4 regions of the Streptomyces angustmyceticus genome follow, and region 3 is predicted to be linked to each of the others. Evidence: riboswitches for the same ligand, from Rfam matches in the RefSeq annotation. Region 3 holds a riboswitch; each other region holds the start of a gene.
What was found. Region 3 has a riboswitch for cyclic di-AMP ahead of K7396_RS19520 (M23 family metallopeptidase). Riboswitches for the same ligand answer to the same signal wherever they lie in the genome.

Region 1 (3,901 bases), 2.3 Mb from region 3:
GCACCGTGTTCGTCCCACGACTCCCCCGTACGGGCGGGCAGTTCCACGGCGTACATCCACTCGATCTTGCGCCGCAACTGGGTCAGCAACGCGGTCAGGCTGGGGCTGCCGGCCGCCTGGGCCAGCGTCTCGTGGAACCAGCCGTCCAGTTGGCGCAGATCCGCGGGGCTGCCGTGCCGGGCCCGCTCGCGGCCGAGCCGCACCAGGCCACGGAGCACCTTGAGGTGCGCGGGGCTGCGGCGGGCGGCCGCGCGCGCCGCGCCCAGCGGCTCCAACAGGGCCCGGACGTCGAGGAGGTCGGCGGCCTCCTGCTCGGTGGGCTCGGCGACGCAGGCGCCCGCGTGATGGCGGGTGGTGACGAACCCTTCGGACTGCAGGGTGCGCAGTGCTTCACGGACCGGCACCCGGGAGACGCCGTAGCGGGCCGCCAGGATCTCTTCGATCAGCCGGCTCCCCGGCGCCAGCGCGCCGGAGACGATGTCGTCGCGAATCGCCGTGCACACCGCATGCGCGGAAATATGGCCTCGCATCTTCCGTGCCTCCGCCGTAATCCCCTCGAAACGCCGCCGGTCGGCGACTTTTCCGTGACTCTATTCGACCGGAACGGCTTTTCCGACGGACTCCGATTATTCATGGATATTTTTTGGCCAGAAGGCGCGGGCCGTGCGGCGTATCGGGGGCGCACCCGCCGCGTGCCGGGCACGCCGAAGCCCCGGCCGGGGAGCCGGGGCTTCGGGCGGACGCTCGTGCGGCTCGGGCCCCTCGGGGCGCGGTGCCCGACGGGGCTCCGGGTCAGACGTTGACGCCGTGCGAGCGCAGGTAGGCGACGGGGTCGATGTCCGAGCCGTAGTCGGCACCGGTGCGGGCCTCGAAGTGCAGGTGGGGGCCGGTGGCGTTGCCGGTGGCGCCGGAGAGGCCGATCTGCTGGCCCGGGGTCACGTGCTGGCCGACGGAGACGCCGAGCGACGACAGGTGACCGTACTGGGTGTACGTCCCGTCGTTCATCTTGATCACGATGTTGTTTCCGTAGGAGCCGCCCCAGCCGGCCTCGACGACGGTGCCCGTGCCGACGGCGTGGACGGAGGTGCCGGAGGCGGCGTGGAAGTCGATGCCGGTGTGGCTGCCCGAGGACCACAGGCCGCTGGAGGCCTTGTACGAGGTGGACACGTAGGAGTCGGCCACGGGGGCGACAAAGGTGTTGAGGCGCTTGCGCTCCGCCTCCCGGGCGGCGCGCTCCTTGGCCTTGCGGGCGGCCTCGACGCGTCGCTTGGCCTCCTCGGCCTGCTTCTTGGCCACGGCCTCGGCCTTCGCCTTCGCCGCTGCGGCCTCCGCCTCGGCCTGCTGCGCGTCGGCCTGGGCCGCGACGTGGTTGGCGAGCTCGTCACCGAGCACGACGGCCTGCTGCAGACCGGTGTCGTGGGTGCGCGCCTGGTCCGTGGCCGCCAGCGCCGGCGAGGCCACGGAGGCGACGACGCCGCCGGCCGCGAGGGTGGCTATGCCGGCGATGTTGCGGGTCGACCGAGCGGGGCGGCTCGCACGACGGTGCTTCCCGGTGGCACGGATGAACGCCATGTACGGGCTTGTCCTTTCCCTCCTTCTCGCCTACCGGGTTAGCTGACGGGTTCGGAGCAGGAAGGTCTCCTACGGGCTCCTCCGGAGGGGAGTCCGATTCACCCCAAGGGACTCTGGGTCCCCGGCTCCCCTGGCTCGCACCGTACGGGGACTCGGCGATGACTGTCCGGTGCCACGGTTGTGGCGGACTTGTGACGAACAGCCGGACCGACGCTAAACGTGGCAACTTTCAATCGGCAAACAGATCCGCTTTTTTGTGCGGGATCCCACAAGAACCGAGGTGTGGGCAGCGATATACCGGACATACGGCAACTCCCGTGGCGGACCATCGCCACGGGAGTTGCTTTGTCGATATGTGACCTGCCGTCACACGGTGGCCTAGCCGCCGACGACCGTCACCTCGCCGATGCCCAGCGCCTTGATGGGCTCGGCGATCTGCGCCGCATCGCCCACCAGGACCGTCACCAGCCGGTCCACGGGGAAGGCGTTGACCGCCGCCGCGGTCGCCTCGACCGTGCCGGTCTCCGCGAGCCGCACGTACAACTGCGCCTGGAAGTCGTCCGGCAGGTGCTGCTCCACCTGGTCGGCGAGCGTGCCCGCGACGGCCGCCGCGGTCTCGTACTTCAGTGGCGCGACCCCGACGAGGTTCTGCACGGCGACATCCCGCTCGTCGTCCGTCAGCCCCTCTGCCGCAAGGGTGCGCAGCACGTTCCACAGGTCGTCGAGCGCCGGGACGGTGGAGGCGGTGTCCACCGAGCCGCTGATGGCGAGCAGTGAGGCGCCCGTGGCGCCCTCGGGGGACGTGGGAGCGGTGGAGCGCAGTACCTGGCCGAAGGCGCGCACCCCGTAGGTGTAGCCCTTCTCCTCCCGCAGCACGCGGTCCAGACGGGAGGTGAGGGTACCGCCCAGGCAGTAGGTGCCGAGGACCTGCGCCGGCCACACCCGGTCGTGCCGGTCGGCACCGATGCGGCCGATGAGCAGCTGCGTCTGGACGGCGCCGGGCCGGTCCACGATCACCACGCGGCCGGTGTCGTCGGCGACGATCGGCGAGGCCTTCAGCGGCTCGGCCGTCGAGCCGCTCCACGCGCCGAGCGTCTCGGCGAGCGCGGCCTCCAGGTCGACGCCGGTGAAGTCACCGACGATGACGGCGGTGGCCGTCGCGGGCCGCACATGGGCGTCGTAGAAGGCGCGGACGGCCGCGGCGTCGATGCGTCCGACGGTCTCCTCGGTGCCCTGGCGCGGCCGCGACATACGGGACGTGGCCGGGAACAGCTCCTTGGACAGCGCCATCGCCGCACGCCGGGCCGGGTTGGCGAGCTCGTGCGGGATCTCGTCGAGACGGTTGCGCACCAGCCGCTCGACCTCGCTCTCCGGGAAGGCGGGGGCGCGCAGCGCGTCGGCGAGCAGGCCGAGCGCGCGCGGCAGCCGGGACGCCGGCACCTCCAGGGAGACCCGTACGCCGGGGTGGTCGGCGTGCGCGTCCAGAGTGGCGCCGCAGCGCTCCAGCTCGGCGGCGAACTCCTCGGCGTCGTGCTGGTCGGTGCCCTCGGACAGGGCGCGCGCCATGATCGTGGCGACGCCGTCCAGGCCCTCGGGTTCGGCGTCCAGCGGCGCGACGAGGTTGATCTCGACGGCGACGACCTGCTGGCCGGGGCGGTGGCTGGTCAGGAGGGTCAGCCCGTTGGGCAGGTGGCTGCGGTCGGGGGCAGGGAAGGCCCACGGCCTGGGCGCGCCGCCACGGGGCTGCGGGTGAAAGTCCATGCTGCTCACGGGGGAATCGGCGTGGGTGGTGGCGTCGCTCACTGGTCCGCCTCCCCTTCCTCGGTGTCGGCGGCGTCGGTCGGCTCGGTGGGCTCGTAGACCAGCACCGCGCGGTTGTCGGGGCGCAGCCGGGCCTTGGCGACCGCCTGCACCTCCTCGGGGGTGATGTCCAGAACGCGCTGCACGGCGGACAGCGCCAGCTGCGGGTCGCCGAACAGGACGGCGAAACGGCACAGTTCGTCGGCGCGGCCGCTGACCGTGGCCAGCCGGTCCAGCCATTCGCGCTCCAGCTGGGCCTGGGCCCGCTCCATCTCCTCCGGGGTCGGGCCCTCGGCGGCGAAGCGCGCCAGTTCCTCGTCGACCGCGCGCTCGATGCCGGGGACCTCCACCCCGCCGGACGTCTTCACGTCCAGCCAGCCCAGCGAGGGCGCACCGGCCAGCCGCAGCAGACCGAAGCCGGCCGCCACGGCGCTGCGGTCGCGGCGCACCAGCCGGTTGTACAGGCGGGAGGACTCGCCGCCTCCCAGGACGGTCAGCGCGAGGTCGGCGGCGTCCGCCTCCCGGGTGC
Region 2 (3,901 bases), 540 kb from region 3:
GCCCTCGAACTCGTACGAGCCGTCCTTGTAGAACTCGGAGGCGGCGACGTCCAGGGCGAGCGCGATGTCCTGGCCGGGGGCGTAACCGGCCTGCTTGATGGCCTCCAGGATGAGGTCCAGGGCCTCGCGGTTGGAGCCCAGGTTCGGGGCGAAGCCGCCCTCGTCGCCGAGGCCGGTGGACAGCCCGCGCTCCTTCAGGACCTTCTTGAGGGTGTGGTAGACCTCGGCGCCCCAGCGCAGCGCCTCGGAGAAGGACTCCGCGCCGATCGGGGCGATCATGAACTCCTGGATGTCCACGTTGGAGTCGGCGTGCGAGCCGCCGTTCAGGATGTTCATCATCGGGACGGGCAGGACGTGCGCGTTCGGGCCGCCGAGGTAGCGGAACAGCGGGAGGTCGCTGGCCTCGGAGGCGGCGTGCGCGACGGCGAGGGAGACGCCGAGGATGGCGTTGGCGCCGAGCGAGCCCTTGTTGTCGGTGGCGTCCAGGTCGAACATGGCCTGGTCGATCAGCCGCTGCTCGGTCGCGTCGTAGCCGACGAGCTCCGGGCCGATCTGCTCGATGACGGCCAGGACGGCCTTCTCCACGCCCTTGCCCAGGTAGCGGTTGGGGTCGCCGTCACGGAGCTCGATGGCCTCGAAGGCGCCGGTGGAGGCGCCGGACGGCACGGCGGCACGGCCGGTGCTGCCGTCGTCGAGGCCGACCTCGACCTCGACCGTGGGATTACCTCGCGAGTCGAGAATTTCGCGGGCTACGACGACGTCGATGGACGGCACGTTGTCTCCTTCGTGGATGTCTGGCGTTCTGCGCATGAGCCTAACGGCCCCGGGGTCGTCCGCCTGCGCTTGGCCCGCTCCGTGGGACGGAATTACGGAATGAAGAGCCCAAAGGACCAGCTCACCGGACCTTTGGGACATTGTTCGCCGAACGGGAAAGGGCGTGGAACCGCGCCGGTCACCGGGCCCGGACGCGAGAACCCCGCCCGGCGCGCTCGGGGGAAGGGCGCGCCGGGCGGGGCCGGTCTCACGGAGCGAGGGGGCCCGCCGCTCTCGGGCCCGCTCACCTCCCGGTGAGGGATGGACTCAGACGTTGAGCTTCTGACCGGGGAAGATCAGGTTCGGGTTGCCGCCGATGACCGACTTGTTGGCCTTGTAGACGGACTTCCAGTCGCTGCCGTGCGCCTTGGCGATCTTGGCGAGGGTGTCGCCCGCCTTGACGGTGTAGTTGCCGTGGCCCATGGACTTGCGCTCGGTGGAGCGGGAGGCGTGCTGCTCGGGGGCGGCCGGGGCCTTCTTCGTCTCGGCCTTGGTGGAGCCCTGGTCCTGCTGGGGCGCGGACTTGGTCTGCGCGGAGGAGCCGGAGGTGTCGACGTCGGCGGCCGGGCCGCCGGCGGTCAGGTTGCCGGCGCCGGCGCAGGACCAGGCGCCCGGGCCCTGGATGGCGAGGAGCTTCTCGGCGGCGGCGATCTGCTGGGACTTGGTGGCCAGGTCGGCACGCGGGGCGTACTGGGTGCCACCGGCGGCGGCCCAGCTGGAGTTGGAGAACTGCAGGCCACCGTAGTAGCCGTTACCGGTGTTGATCGACCAGTTGCCGCCGGACTCGCACTGGGCGACCTTGTCCCAGGTGGCGACGGAGGCGGCGGAGGCGGAGGTGGCGCCCATCAGCGGGACGGCCACGGCAGCACCGGCGATGCCGGCGAGGGTGGCGACGCGGACGGCCTTGGACGGACGACGGTGCTTGCCCTTGATGATCAGCATGGTTCGTTCGTTTCCTCACCGACGCCTACGAGGTGAGCTGTCGGGTTCGGGCTGTGAGAAATCGCCCGGCCGCGTGCGCGTGCGCACGTGGCTTCACCCCAAGCCGGTTGACCCGCTTTCACGGGCGGGGCCGGCACGTACCTTGGGTCCCCCGCTCCTGCCTTCGGCGCTTGCGCGTCAGCTGCCTCCGACCACCGGCAGGATTCGGCGTGTGATCGAAGGGCCCGCTTTGGCGAGCGGTCCTGACGTTAAGCAGTAATGCCCTTGGGGTTCAAACCCCATCATCTGAACCAAGTTGACCGTTTTTGATCACGGATCGGACACATACCCGCAGGTGAACCCCGGTTTGCCGAGGGCGGACGCACCGGGGTTCAGCGCGGTCAACGAGACCCTTGTCTCACTTTCCCAAAAGAGGGCGAAGGGAGGCGAATTACCCTTCGTTGTGCCCGAGATCGAGCTTTTGGCCCGGCTTGATCAGGTCCGCGTCGGTGCCGATGACGCCCTCGTTGCGGTCGTAGAGGGCGGGCCAGCCGCCGGGCAGCCGGTGCGCCGAGGCGATGGCTGACAGCGTGTCACCGGGGCGCACGGTGTACGCGCCGTCCGCCGCCGGGTCCGTCCGCGCGCCGTCGCCGCGGGAGGCGTGCCGGCCCCCGGCCGACCGGCCGTCGTCGTCGCCGGCGCCCTGGTCGCCCGCGTCGCCGCGGTGCTTGCCCTGGGTGGGCGCCTTGTGCGGGGTGCCGGTGGTGTCCGGACGGCTGCCGCCCTCGGACGGGTCGGCGGACGGCGACGGGTCCTCGTCCCGGTCGCCCGGGGTCGCGGAGCCCGACGGCTGCCGGCTGCCGGGGCCGTCGTCGGAGCCGGCGGAGTCCGAAGGCTCGGGCGAGGGCGCCGGATCGGCCTGGCTGCCGCCGGTCTCGTCGTGCGCCCCGGAGGAGTCCTGGCCGGAGTCCTGACCGGCGGATCCCTGGCCGCCCGGCGTGCCGGAGGAGTCCCAGGGGTCGGCGGAGTCGTCCGACGGGGCGGGGGAGGGAGTGGCGGTGCTGCCCGGGTCGACCTCGGGCGCGCGGCCGTCCTTGACCAGGCCGGCGCCGTCGGCACAGCCCGACCAGACCTCCGGGCCGCGGTGGTCGAGGATCGACTCGGCGACCGCTATCTGCTGGGAGCGGCTGGCGAGGTCGGGGCGCGAGGCGTAGGCCGCGCCGCCGTAGGTGTCCCACATCTCCTGGGTGAGCTGCAGCCCGCCGTAGTAGCCGTTGCCCGAGGCCGCGCTCCAGACGCCGGCACTCTCGCACTGGGCGACCTTGTCCCAGGTCGTGGTGTCGGCGGCGTGCGCGCCGCTCGCGGCGAGCAGCGGCAGGGCGAACCCTGCGCCGGTCACTCCCGCCGTGACAAAGATGGCCGGTGCCTGACGGGGGCGACGGTGTCGGCCGGTCCCGGAACGCATGCGGATGCCTTTCGCGCGGCGGTTGAGTTGTACGACGAGCTCGTCGAGCTGCTCGACGGGTCACCCGCCCGGCCGACGCGCACGAGGCGCACCGTTCTACCGGTCCCCCACATCACCGCTTCGGCCGATCGGGTGAAGCCCGTCGATCGTCGGTGGAAAGGTAGCCGGGGTCACGGGTAGTCACAAGTCGGTGTAGCGCGGATCACGTAAAGGTCACGCACCTGACTCTGCGTCACTTCTGACCTTGTCGCTGGTCAGGGCGCTCGGGCGGGAACTCCACCGGCAGCGACCGCAATCCGCGCATGATGAGCCCGCCGCGCCAGCGCAGCGCGTCGGGTTCCGCGGCGAGCCGGAGGTCCGGGAGGCGGGTCAGCAGGGTCGCCAGAGCCGTCTGCCCTTCGAGCCGGGCGAGGGGGGCGCCCAGGCAGTAGTGGATGCCGTGCCCGTACCCCAGGTGCTGGTTGTCACGGCGGGTCAGGTCGAGCACGTCCGGCTCGTCGAAGCGCGCCGGGTCGCGGTCGGCGGCGGCCAGCACCACCAGGACCGGGTCGCCCTGCGCGATCCGCTGCCCGCCCAGGGTCAGCTCCTGGGTCGCGAACCGCCAGGTCGCCAGCTCCACGGGACCGTCGTAGCGGAGCAGTTCCTCGATGCCGGAGGTCAGCAGGCCGGTGTCACCCGCAGTGATCGACTTCTGCAGCAGCT
Region 3 (3,901 bases):
GCCCCTCACCTGTCTCGTGGTTCAGGCCGACGCCTCCGTGAGGATGGTCAGTTCGGCGTCGCTGAGGGTCAGGTCGGTCATGGCGAGGAGGGCCGGGAGCTGGGCCACGGTGCGGGCGCTGGCGATGGGGGCCGCGACGGTGGGCTGGGCGGCGAGCCAGGCGAGGGCGACGGTGGCGGGTTCGACCTGGTGGGTGGTGGCGACGGTGTCGAGGGCCTGCAGGACGCGGAGGCCGCGGTCGGTGGCCAGGTGCTTGGCGGCCGCGCCGGAGCGGGCGCTGTCGGTGGGCGTGTCCGGGCGGTACTTGCCGGTCAGGAAGCCGGAGGCGAGGGCGTAGTACGGGACGGCGGCGACGCCGTGGCGGGCGGCGACGTCGGCGAGTTCGCCCTCGTAGGTGTCGCGGGAGACCAGGTTGTAGTGCGGCTGGAGGGCGACATAGCGGGCCAGGCCCTCGCGGGCGGAGAAGTCCAGTGACTCCTCCAGGCGCTTCGCCGAGATGTTGGACGCCGCGATCTCGCGGACCTTGCCGGCCCGGACGAGGTCGTCGAGGGCGGTGAGGAACTCCCCGACCTCGACCGACTCGTCGTCGTAGTGGGTGTAGTAGAGGTCGATGTAGTCGGTGCGCAGACGGGCGAGGGAGAGGTCGACCGCGGACTTGATGGTGGCGGCGGACAGGCCCTTGAGGTCCGGGTGGGCGCCGACCTTCGTGGCGATGACGACCTCGGAGCGATTGCCGCGGGCGGCCATCCAGTTGCCGAGGACCGTCTCGGACTCGCCGCCCTTGTTGCCGGGGACCCAGGCCGAGTAGACGTCGGCGGTGTCGACGAAGTTGCCGCCGCCGGCCGTGTAGGCGTCGAGCACGGCGAAGGACTCGGCTTCGTCGGCCGTCCAGCCGAAGACGTTGCCGCCGAGGGACAGCGGGGAGACGGAGAGCGAGCCGAGGGCCCGGCGGCTGTGCGGAGTGTGTGTCGCGGTCATGCGTGGCGGCAGCGCCGGGGGCAGCGGATTTATTCCCTCCGCTCTCGCCCCCGGCGTCAACTCCCGTCAGGCGTTCACACGTTGATGCCGTGGTCGCGCAGCCAGGGCATGGGGTCGATCGGGTCGCCGGCGCCGGGGCGCACCTCCAGGTGGAGGTGCGGCCCGGTGACGTTGCCGGTGGCGCCGACGCGGCCGATGACATCGCCCGTGCCGACCTTGCCGGACGTCTTCACCATCGAGGACAGGTGGCAGAACCAGAGCTCGGTGCCGTCGTCGAGCGTGAGCACGATGCGGTAGCCGTACGAGCCGGCCCAGCCGGCCTGGGTGATGGTGCCGGAGTGCACGGCCTTGACGGGAGTGCCGGTCGGTGCGGCGAAGTCCTGTCCGGTGTGGTCCGCGGCCCAGCGGTCGCCGGCCTGGCCGAAGCTCGCGGTGAGGGTGAACGACGAGACGGGGGCCATGAAGTTCTTCGCCAGCTCGGCGAGGCGGGCGGCCTCCGCCTTCTTCCGGGCGGCTTCCTCGGCCTCGCGCTTGGCCTCCATCTCGGCCGCCTTCTTGGCTGCGGCGGCCTTCTCGGCCGACTTCTGGTGGGCGGCGGCGTCCTTCTCGGCGGCCTTGAGGGCGGCGTGTTCGGCGGACTCGCGGGCCTCCTGGTCGGCGGCGTCCTTCTGCGCGTCGGCCTGCTGGAGGATGCGGCTGCGCAGCGCCTCGCCGGCGTCCGCGCCGGAGCCCGTGCGGGCGGCCCGGGTGAGAGGCCCGGCGGCCGACGCGTCCGTGCCGGCGTCCCCGGCCGCCGCGGAGTCGGAGTCCGTGTCCGATATGAGGTCGCCGACGCCGGGGAGGGACGCGGCGTCCGGCAGTGTGCCGGCGAGGTCGTCGGCCATCCCGCCGACGTCGGGCATCGAGATCGGCACCGGCGGACGGCCCTCGGCCGACGCCATGCCGCCGGCCCCGACCGCGGCGATGACGCCGACGCCCAGGACCGTGCCGCCGCGGCTGAGTCCGCCGCCGCGCTGCTTGGCCACCCGGTGCTTGCCGCGGACCGGACGGACGGAATCCTCGGTGGGATTCCACTCCTCCCACGGCCCGTCGTTGCCGCCCTCCGCCCCGCCGGGGCCGGGGAAGGCACCCCGGTCGTCGAGCTCGTAGGCGGACGGACCCTCGGGGGCAGGACTGTTGGACGCCACGGAGGCGCTCTCCTTTCCTTCCTTCTCGCCTACCGGGTTAGCTGACGGGTTCGGAGCAGGAAGGTCTCCTACGGGCGCCCGCTGGCGGAGAGCGTCCGATTCACCCCAAGGAAGTGGTTCCCCGGTTCCCTGGTGCAGTTCGAGGTGCTGGAGGTGCGTGAAAAGCGCATGCGGGATTCGGCGTCGGCGCACGGTGCCGCCTCTGGCGACGGCTGGGACGACCGCGCTGCGTTATCGGACAGTAATAGAGATCGCAGCCGAATTCCAAGCCTTCCCACGATTCCTTAGCGGCCGCGCACGAGCCGTGGCATGGACTTTTTCGGCCGGGACGGCGGCAAACCGGGCGAGTCGACCGCGCGACGCTAAACGATCTCGCGTTGATTGTGCGTCAGTTGTTATGCGGAGGGGTGCCCCTCGGTTACGGAACGTGAGAGCAGTAACGTCGGATCATGGTCGTCAACGTCGGGAACACCGGGAACGTCGCGAGGGCTGCCGCCGGCACCTGGGGAGTGGCGGAGCGGTACCGGGAGTTCTCCTGGCGTCGGGCGCGCGGGCGGTCCGCGGCGCACGAGGAGCTGAGCGCCCGGATCGGCCAGGACCCCGAGCTCTGCGATCTGCTGTCGGGGTCGCTGCCGGCCGGTGCCGGCCAGCAGCCCGACCTCCTGCTCGCCGCCGTCCGCTACCTCGACGGCCCGCACGCCGAGCTGGGGCCGCGCGGCGACGTGGCGTACGGCCGCTGGCGCGAGTGGACGGTCCGGCACTGGGACGAGGTGCGCGCCGTGATCATGCAGCGCACCGCCCGGTCCGACGAGCCGGCCCGCTGCGCGACCCTGCTGCCGCTGCTCGCCCGCCTGCCGCAGCCGCTGGCCCTGCTGGAGGTCGGCGCGTCGGCGGGGCTGTGCCTGTATCCCGAGCGCTACCGCTACCGCTACGACGGCGACGTGGACGGCGGGAACCGGGGCGGCCCCCGGGAGGACGCTCCCCGAGGCGGCGCCCTCCTGGCCGAGGTGGGGCCGCCGGAGAGCCCGCTGGTGCTGGAGTGCCGTACGGGAGGGGCGGCCGACGCGCTGCCCGTGCCCGGCCGGCTGCCCCGGATCGCCTGGCGGGCCGGTATCGACCTCGACCCGCTCGACCCGGTCGCCGACGCCGACGATCTGCGCTGGCTGCAGGCGCTCGTCTGGCCGGGCGACGGGGCGCGGGCCGCCCGGCTGGCCGCGGCCGTCGAGGCGGTACGGCCGGTGCCGCGGCCGCGGATGGTGCGCGGCGACCTGCTCCACGAACTGCCGTCACTCGCCGCCGAGGCGCCGCCCGGGGCGACCCTGGTCGTCTTCCACAGCGAGGTGCTGTCCGGCCTGTCGCCCGCCCGCCGCGAGGAGTTCGCGCATCTCGTCCGGTCGCTGCTGCGCGGCCGGCCCGGCGGCGGCCACTGGATCTCCCAGGAGCACCACACCCTCACGCCCTGGCTCACCGCCCCGGCCCCTCGCGCACCGCACCCCCGGGACACCCCGCTGCTGACCCTCGCCCTCGACGAGCGCCCGGTCGCCCTCACCGGCCCGCACGGCGAACTCCTGCACCGGCTGCCGGCGTCGGCACCGGAGCCGGGGACGGAGCCGGGGACGGGGACGGAGCCGGGGACGGGGACGGGGACGGGGACGGGGACGGAGAGCGCGGCAGACGCCTGAGACCGCCCGTACGCCCCCCGCACGCCCTCTCCCGGACCTCGGACGCCCCGCCGC
Region 4 (3,901 bases), 1.1 Mb from region 3:
AATCAATATCTTCGTCGGCCTGCACATCATCGGCATCGCCTCGCTGCTGGGCGGTTTCCTGACCCAGATGAAGGCGATGGGCGCGGGCACCGCCCGCTTCGTGCCGGCGATGCTGCACGGCGCGCTGACGATGCTGGTCACCGGCATCGTGCTGGTCGGCCTCAACCAGGCCGAGGGCCACAGCCTCAACACCGTCAAGCTCGGCATCAAGATGGCCGTTCTGGTGGTCATCCTGGCGCTGGTCTACGTCAAGCGCGACGAGGAGAAGGTCGACGCGCCGCTCTTCGGCGCGGTCGGCGCGCTGACGGTGGCCAACATCTTCATCGCCGTGCTCTGGACCTGAGCGCGGTGGGCGGCCGGCCGGGTTCCGGCCGCCGGGCGGACGGCCCCGCCACAGCACACCGCGCGGTCCTCGCCCTCCTCGCCGGAAGGGCGGGGGCCGCGCGGTGGCGTGTGGGGGGTGGCCGTGGGGGGTGGTTCGGAGGGGGCGCGGGGCCGGGGCTCAGCCCGGGCGGACGCTCCCGTAGATCGGCATGTAGTAGATCGACTCCTCCCGGACACTGGCGCCCGGGTGCGGTGCGTGGATCATCTTGCCGCCGCCTATGTACATGCCGACGTGGCTGATGTCGTCGTAGAAGAAGACCAGGTCACCGGGCTTGAGGTCCTTGGTGGCGACCCGCTGGCCGACCTTGACCTGGTCCCAGGTGGTCCGCGGCAGGCTGACGCCGGCGGCCTTCCACGCGGCCTGGGTCAGCCCCGAGCAGTCGTAGGAGCTGGGCCCGGTCGCGCCCCAGACGTACGGCTTGCCCATCTGGGCGCGGGCGAAGGCGAGCGCCTTCTCGGCCTGGCTCGACGACGGTCCGGCGGACGAGCCGTCGTCGGCGCCGCCACCGCTCTGCCCGCCCCCGTCGTGCTGCTGCTGCCGCTCGCGCTCCTGCTGCTTGCGGGCCTCCTCCTCGGCCTTGCGCTTGGCCGCGGCCTCCTTCTTGCGCTCCAGCTCCGCCAGCCGCGCCTTCTCCTGGGCGGTCAGCCGGGACAGCAGCTGCCGGGCCTCGGCCAGCTTCGCCTGGACGGACTGCTTGGACTCCTTGAGGGACGCCTGCGAGGTCTGCAGCCGCTCCAGGCTGTGGGTCGCCTCCGCCCGCTGCCGGGCCGCCGCCGCCTGCTGCTCCTGGTAGTCGGAGACGGCCTGCTTCTGCCGGCCGGTCAGCCGCTCCATGAGGTGGCTGCGGTCGAAGAACTGCTGCGGGTCCTTGGCCAGCATCAGCTGCGCCGTCGGGTTCATGCCCCCGGTGCGGTACTGCGCCGAGGCGAACGTGCCCAGCCGGCGCCGGGACTCGTTCATCTCCTCGGCCCGCTTGGCGGCGGCGTCGAGCAGCTTGTCGACGGTGTGGCGCTGGGTCTCGGCCCGCTCCTTGGCGGCGTTGTACTTCTGGGTGGCCACCTCGGCCTGGCGGTAGAGGCCGTCGACCTTCTGCTTGACCTCTTCGATGGTGGGCTTGGGCGCCCGGGGGGCCGCGTCGGCGGACTGCGAGAGCAGCGTGGCCGAGGCGAGGGCGGCGGAGGTGAGCCCGACCGCCGTTCGTCGTCCTCCGGGCGAGGTGAGAATGCTGGTGCGCGGCTTGCGATGCGACGCCAAGGCCGGCGACTCCTTCCGTGGACCGCCTACCGGGTTAGCTGTCGGGTTCGGGCGGTGTCGCTGACGGAAGGCTTGCCCTACGGTCCGGATGTCCGCGGACGGCGGCTGTCCGGACCGATTCACCCCGGTGGTGCTGGTGGGTCCCCGGCTCCGGGTGCCCGAGGGCAGGGCCGGACTCGGCGTGGGCGGCCCGTGCGGACCTGTCGTCCACGGGGAGGCGGGCTGCCTGAGCGAGGACGTTAGCCAACTCGTGTGGCTCCTGTGAAGGCTGATGTTCGATATGCCCGAAACCTTTTCGTGACCTGAACGCGATGCGGGGGTTGTCGTGACAGATGTCGGTTTCGGGTAGACGAGCCGCCGACCGGTCCGCGCACCTCCCGGCCGCCTGACCTGCCGCGGTGCCACGGCCCGCCCCCGGAGCGGCCCGCATCGGGCGACTCAGCGGCGGGCTGTCGGTGCGGCGGCCTAGACTCGGTGGGCGATGAGCAGCCTCTTTGACGACAGCTTCCTGGCGGACCTCGGCCACAAGGACGAGGGGGAGCCCCCGCCGCCCCCCGAGGACGAGCACGGCCCGGCCCCGGAGGAGATCCCCGCCGACCTCTTCGGCGGGAGGTTCGACGCGCCCCCGCCCCAGGAGGCGTACTACCGCGACGGCGCCGCCCGCCCCGCCATCGACCCCGCGGCGCTGCTGGAGGGGCTCAACGACGAGCAGAAGGCCGCCGTGGTGCACACCGGCGGCCCGCTGCTGATCGTCGCCGGCGCCGGCTCCGGCAAGACCCGGGTGCTCACCCACCGCATCGCTCATCTGCTGGCCGAGCGCCATGTCCACCCCGGCCAGATACTCGCGATCACCTTCACGAACAAGGCCGCCGGCGAGATGAAGGAGCGCGTCGAGGAGCTGGTCGGCCCGCGCGCCAACGCCATGTGGGTCTCCACCTTCCACAGCGCCTGCGTCCGCATCCTGCGCCGCGAGTCCAAGAAGCTGGGCTTCACCTCGTCCTTCTCCATCTACGACGCCGCCGACTCCAAGCGCCTGATGGCCCTGGTCTGCCGCGATCTGGACCTGGACCCCAAGCGCTACCCGCCCAAGTCCTTCAGCGCGAAGATCTCCAACCTCAAGAACGAGCTCATCGACGAGGAGACCTTCGCCGGGACGGCTGCCGATGGTTTCGAGAAGACGCTGGCCGAGGCGTATGCGATGTACCAGGCGCGGCTGCGCGAGGCCAACGCCCTGGACTTCGACGACATCATCATGACCACGGTCAATCTGCTCCAGGCCTTCCCGGACGTCGCCGAGCACTACCGCCGCCGCTTCCGCCACGTCCTCGTCGACGAGTACCAGGACACCAACCACGCCCAGTACACCCTCGTCCGCGAGCTGGTCGGCCCCGCCGAGGACGCCGCCGAACTGTGCGTCGTCGGCGACGCCGACCAGTCGATCTACGCCTTCCGCGGCGCCACGATCCGCAACATCCTCCAGTTCGAGGAGGACTACCCGGACGCGACGACGATCCTGCTGGAGCAGAACTACCGCTCCTCGCAGACGATCCTGTCCGCCGCCAACGCCGTCATCGAGCGCAACGAGAACCGCCGCCCCAAGAACCTCTGGACGCAGGCGGGCGCCGGCCCCAGGATCACCGGCTACGTCGCCGACACCGAGCACGACGAGGCGCAGTTCGTCGCCGACGAGATCGACCGGCTGACGGACGCCGGCGACGCCAAGGCCGGCGACGTCGCGGTCTTCTACCGCACCAACGCCCAGTCCCGTGTCTTCGAAGAGATCTTCATCCGGGTCGGGCTGCCCTACAAGGTCGTCGGCGGGGTGCGCTTCTACGAGCGCAAGGAGGTCCGCGACGTCCTCGCGTACCTGCGGGTGCTCGCCAACCCCGAGGACACCGTCCCGCTCCGCCGCATCCTGAACGTCCCCAAGCGCGGCATCGGCGACCGCGCCGAGGCGATGATCGACGCCCTGTCGGCGCGCGAGAAGATCACCTTCCCGCAGGCGCTGCGCCGGGTCGACGAGGCGTACGGCATGGCGGCCCGCTCCGCCAACGCCGTCAAGCGCTTCAACGTCCTCATGGAGGAGCTGCGCACCATCGTCGAGTCCGGCGCCGGCCCCGCCACGATCCTGGAAGCCGTCCTGGAGCGCACCGGCTACCTCGCCGAACTCCAGGCCAGCACCGACCCGCAGGACGAGACCCGGATCGAGAACCTCCAGGAACTCGCCGCCGTGGCCCTGGAGTTCGAGCAGGACCGAGGGGA

Region 1: another riboswitch for cyclic di-AMP. It lies ahead of K7396_RS09450 (M23 family metallopeptidase); the one in region 3 lies ahead of K7396_RS19520 (M23 family metallopeptidase).
Region 2: another riboswitch for cyclic di-AMP. It lies ahead of K7396_RS22030 (transglycosylase family protein); the one in region 3 lies ahead of K7396_RS19520 (M23 family metallopeptidase).
Region 4: another riboswitch for cyclic di-AMP. It lies ahead of K7396_RS14485 (C40 family peptidase); the one in region 3 lies ahead of K7396_RS19520 (M23 family metallopeptidase).

What each region holds. Positions count from the first base shown of each region.
Region 1 covers NZ_CP082945.1:2,066,980-2,070,880, forward strand. Annotated here, with positions in the region: gene K7396_RS09445 (GntR family transcriptional regulator) at 1-530, opposite strand, end outside; gene K7396_RS09450 (M23 family metallopeptidase) at 793-1,572, opposite strand; cyclic di-AMP (ydaO/yuaA leader) riboswitch at 1,585-1,740, opposite strand; gene K7396_RS09455 (M16 family metallopeptidase) at 1,951-3,333, opposite strand; gene K7396_RS09460 (M16 family metallopeptidase) at 3,372-3,901, opposite strand, start outside.
Region 2 covers NZ_CP082945.1:4,882,776-4,886,676, reverse strand. Annotated here, with positions in the region: gene eno (phosphopyruvate hydratase) at 1-810, opposite strand, end outside; gene K7396_RS22030 (transglycosylase family protein) at 1,081-1,755, opposite strand; cyclic di-AMP (ydaO/yuaA leader) riboswitch at 1,763-1,934, opposite strand; gene K7396_RS22025 (transglycosylase family protein) at 2,186-3,133, opposite strand; gene K7396_RS22020 (cytochrome P450 family protein) at 3,432-3,901, opposite strand, start outside.
Region 3 covers NZ_CP082945.1:4,346,124-4,350,024, reverse strand. Annotated here, with positions in the region: gene K7396_RS19525 (aldo/keto reductase) at 22-978, opposite strand; gene K7396_RS19520 (M23 family metallopeptidase) at 1,053-2,165, opposite strand; cyclic di-AMP (ydaO/yuaA leader) riboswitch at 2,177-2,322, opposite strand; gene K7396_RS19515 (DUF2332 domain-containing protein) at 2,615-3,847, shown strand.
Region 4 covers NZ_CP082945.1:3,237,679-3,241,579, reverse strand. Annotated here, with positions in the region: gene K7396_RS14490 (hypothetical protein) at 1-343, shown strand, start outside; gene K7396_RS14485 (C40 family peptidase) at 503-1,639, opposite strand; cyclic di-AMP (ydaO/yuaA leader) riboswitch at 1,648-1,831, opposite strand; gene pcrA (DNA helicase PcrA) at 2,121-3,901, shown strand, end outside.